DNA from 2 places in the Pseudomonas sp. P108 genome. Region 1 is predicted to be linked to the other one. Evidence: riboswitches for the same ligand, from Rfam matches in the RefSeq annotation. Region 1 holds a riboswitch; the other holds the start of a gene.
What was found. Region 1 has a riboswitch for cobalamin ahead of QOM10_RS16770 (TonB-dependent receptor). Riboswitches for the same ligand answer to the same signal wherever they lie in the genome.
Positions count from the first base shown of each region.

Region 1 (2,199 bases):
CAAAGAATCCACGTCCTTGAAGCGAATTTTCGCGCCGACGTCATCACTGCTGTCCAGATCGACGTAGCTGTAGATCGCCTGCAATTGCGGCTCGATGTACCAGTCTTTGTCGACTTCGAACGGGTAGCCGTTTTCCAGCGACGCGGTGTAGCCCCAGCCACGGGTTTTCAGTTTGGCCAGGTCGTTGGGTTTGGCTTCGATGTCGAAGCGGTTGACCTGCAACACGCCGTCCAGATACCAGCCGGAGGGGCCGAAGTGTGTCCAGTAGGCGCCGACGCCGTAAGCGCGTTGGCGTTGTTGCCGCGACTGTTCAATGAAGAGCCGGCTGTGGTGGTAATGGTGGTGCCCGTCTGAGTGCTGATCGAGGCATCGACACCGGCTGCAGGCAAACAGGTTTGCGAGACGTTGTAGGCACCCGCCGCCAAAGGCCCGCACGCGGCCTGAACGTCTGCGAGCATCAGGGTGTTGGCCATGGCGACCAGTAAAGCGTTACGAATGAAATGCGGGGCGTGCCCGCCGTGAGGATGGCCGCTGGCACCTTGCATGAGAACCTCCCTGTTCAGCGTGCCAGGCGTATCCCTCACGCCTGTCGACGCCGCGCGATATTGCGTTGTGATGACCGCTATAGACCTTAGTAGTTATTTCGAAAGTTGGTAATTCGCGGGTCGAGGACCTGGATTGACGAGTTGACGAACGGTCATTCGAATGTTCAGATGCCGCCCAGTTTCAGGTGTCCCATGCCGCCGTGCATGGGGTGAAACGGGAAACCGGTACGTTCTTTTCGAACAAGTCCGGTGCTGCCCCCGCAACGGTATGCGCGTGATGCTTTCGATAGACCACTGTGGCCACTCGGCCATGGGAAGGTGAAAGCCTCGATACGCGCGAGCCCGGAGACCGGCCTGGAATTTCGTTTGGCAAAATCCTGCGGTGGGCGGGCATGGGCCGGTATTGGCTGTGCGCGATGCCTTCTCCTGCATGCTCTTCTGCGAAGATCCTTTTCGAGAAGACAATGATTCGACCTTTCAACACTTCTGCTCCAACCCTTCTGTTCGGCTGTTTGTTCAGTCCCCTGCTGCTGGCAGATGACACGCCGCTGGAACTCAATCAGCAAATCGTTTCCGCACCGTCGGTGGAGTCGACCACGGTCGCCGAGATGGCGAAGTTCGGCAGCAAGGTCGAAATCGTCAGCCGCGAACAGATAGAGCGCGCTGGCCCCAGTGCCGATGTCAGCCGCGTCATGCAGATGTTTATTCCCGGCCTGTATGTTGCGCCGAAAAACGGCCCGTTCGACTACGGCACCTATTCGCTGCTCGGCGGGCGCAACGACGACACGCTGATCCTGCTCGACGGCGTGCGCCTGAACAATCGCCTGTACGGCGGCCTCTATCTGGACACCCTGCCGGCCAATGCCATCGAGCGCATTGAAGTGCTCAAGGGTGGCCAAAGCCTGTTGTTCGGCACTCAAGCCGTGTCGGGCGTGATCAACATCGTCACCCGCAGCCCGCAATCGCGCAAAGCCTCCGGCGAGGTGAATCTGGGCGTCGACAGCTTCGGCGGCACCACCGAAGACGCTCGGGTCGAAAACATCTTCAGCAACGGTTTCGGCGATCTCGGTTTGCTCGCGTACGTCAGCCACAACGTCTCCGACGGTTACCAGCCCTATCGCAACCGCGACATGAAAAACGTCAGCGAGAAGAACCGCGCCTACGAAGTCACCATTTTCGGCGGCAAGGCGATTCAGTCGTTTGGCGAGGATGCACGGCTGGAACTGTTCTACCAATACGCCGACGCCAACCTCGACTTCGCCCGTCCGGTCGACAATCACAAGACCACCAACGACCGCGTGCAGCAGATCGCCACGGCGACTTTCGAGCAGACCATCAATGAGCGTCTGAGCTACTTCGTCAAAGGCCATATCAACGACTGGGACACGCGCTACACCCGGGTCAACAACATCGCCGGCGGCGGCACCAAAGTCATCAACCACAACGACTATTGGGGCTTCACCGATTGGGGCGTGCAGGCCGAAGGCAAAGCAGAATTGCCCGGTGGCCATGTGTTGGTGTTCGGCACCGACAACCAATGGTTCAAGGGCCAGGACGATGTGCTGATTATCGACAACGACAAGGCTGAAGCGCACGCGTTCTACACGCAACTGCGCCCGCAGATCGACGCCCTGCCCGACTGGCACCCGAGCAT
Region 1 covers NZ_CP126691.1:3,822,475-3,824,673, forward strand. The annotation lists gene QOM10_RS16765 (autotransporter outer membrane beta-barrel domain-containing protein) at 1-435, opposite strand, end outside; cobalamin riboswitch at 712-918, shown strand; gene QOM10_RS16770 (TonB-dependent receptor) at 1,010-2,199, shown strand, end outside.

Region 2 (2,199 bases), 870 kb from region 1:
CATCACGCTTCAGGTCGATACTGGCCAAGGCCTTGACTGCTTGCAGCTCAATCCGATGAGCCTGTAACGCCTGATCAAGTAACGCGCGCAGCGTACTGGCCGGGCAGCCGCGCTGGCAGCCCAGGCCGATCACGAAGGTCGGCGCTGCGCTGTCATCGGTCATGCGTGGTATTGGCCATCGCTTTTGCGGCGGAACAACCAGGCGCTGATCAGGCCGAGGGCCAGCCAGAACACCACGTTGGTCAACTGCGAAGCGATTTTGAACTGAGCTTCCAATGCCTCGGGAGCGAGCATCGAATGCACTTGCGGCTGGGGGGCACCGATTACGTGCGGCACAGCAAGGATGGCCACGCCGAGGATTTTCATCAGCCAGTGACGGCTGAACGCAATCAACGACAGGCCGACAGCGGTCGAAGCGGCCGTGCCGATCCACCACATCTGGCGCGAGGCCAGATCAGCAGCGGCAGTGCCCGGCAATTCAGGTGGCAGGCCCATCGTCGGTGCCAGTACGAATGTCGCGTAACCGGCCAGGCCCCAGAGCAAGCCTTGCGAGGTTTTGGTCGGTGCGCGCAGGGTGTACAGGCCCGCGAGCATCAGGGCGAAACCCACCGCCACCACCAGGTTGCCGCCAGTGGTCGAAACCACGCGCTGCCAACCGTCTTCCGGCTCCCAGGCTTCAGCATCGTGGGTGTGCGCAGCGGTGCCTGCGGCGTGTTCATGAACTTCAGCGACCGGTTCGGCTTTCTCGAAGGTTTCCGCCTGAAGGATCAACGGCGAGACCCAGAAACTTTGCAGCAGGGTGAGGAGCAGGGCGGCCAGCAGACCGGTGAAACCTGCGGTTTGCGCAATACGCTTGATCATGTCGACAGGTCTCAGTGGCACGGGAACGCGGCGCTGTGGCGGGTATCGTGGGCGGCGTTGTGCACCGCTTCGATGTGCGAGAAACCGGCAAAGTAGACCAGGCTGGCGCCGAGGATCGACGCGAAGATCGCGGCGGCCAGGCGTTGGCTCAGGGTGGTGGTGCTGGCGATTTTGTCCGTGTTGCTGCCGGTGCTGCTGATGATCGACATGGCGCTTCCCTCTGGAATGTCAGTGGGTGAATCGAGCGCATAAAAACCCCTGCGGGTCGGGCTCGCAGAGGTTCGAACAGCGCCCGCCCACCGCGGGTTTGTTATGTTCAGCGACGCACAAGGTGCGGGCTGTGTGTTGCGGGCCGGTCTCCGGGCTCACGAGGGGTTGGCGTCAGGCCGACCTGCAAGCGTCACCTTCCCATGCCGTACAGACACAGTGGTTTTGACGCTTCGCTCGCTTACCGTTGCGGGGGCAGCACCGGACTGACATGGCTCTGAGTAAAGCACATGATTCACCGGTTTCCCGTTTCACCCTGTGAAGGGCACCCGTAACAAGGTGTGTAGGAGAGCATGGGGGTGGGGTTTTGGTCAATTTTTGGGTGTATATCCGTTGCTGCGGGTGTGGCTGATTAGGGTTCCGCCCTTACGGCGGGTCACTTTTTCCAGACGCCGAAAAAGTAACCAAAAAGGCTTGCTCCTGCGTGCGGCCCGCTCGCTGGGGCTCGGGGTTCCTTCGCTCCGGGATCGATCCGGGCGCAGCGCCTACGGTTTGCTTCGCTGCACCTCCTCTCGCTGTGTTTGGCTGCGCCAAACGGTCGCTACGCTCCCACGCCCGGATCAATCCCTCCACTCAGCCTTCCGACGTCGCCCGTGGATCAAGATCAAGAGCAGGCGAGCTGACACTCGGCCTATTGAGTGGTGAAGAGCGGGGCGTGGTCGGCTTTGGATTTGTGGTGGTGCTTCCCCTCACCCCAGCCCTCTCCCGAGGGAGAGGGGGCCGATTTTTGGGCTTTTCAAAGCTTGAGTTCAACTCGGTATCGCACGTCGGCGTAGCTCTCCCAAACACCTCGGTCAGTCCCCTCTCCCTTGGGGAGAGGGCTAGGGTGAGGGGCTCTTGATCTGGTTTTTGATCCTGCTTTGGCTTTGGCTTTGGCTTTTGATCTTTTGCCCCTTCGGCAGGCCGAGCGAAGGTGTTCATCCGGGGGTAGGCGCGCAGCGCCGTGCGGCGCAGCCGCATTCATCGAGAGGAGGTGCAGCGAAGCAAACCGTAGGCGATGCCCCCGGATGGACACCGTAGCGAGGGAACACTGAGCCTAAGCGAAGTGCCGTACGCCAGGGGCAAAGCCTT
Region 2 covers NZ_CP126691.1:2,957,434-2,959,632, forward strand. The annotation lists gene QOM10_RS12955 (cobalamin biosynthesis protein) at 1-163, opposite strand, end outside; gene QOM10_RS12960 (CbtA family protein) at 160-861, opposite strand; gene QOM10_RS12965 (CbtB domain-containing protein) at 873-1,070, opposite strand; cobalamin riboswitch at 1,194-1,416, opposite strand.
Region 2: another riboswitch for cobalamin. It lies ahead of QOM10_RS12965 (CbtB domain-containing protein); the one in region 1 lies ahead of QOM10_RS16770 (TonB-dependent receptor).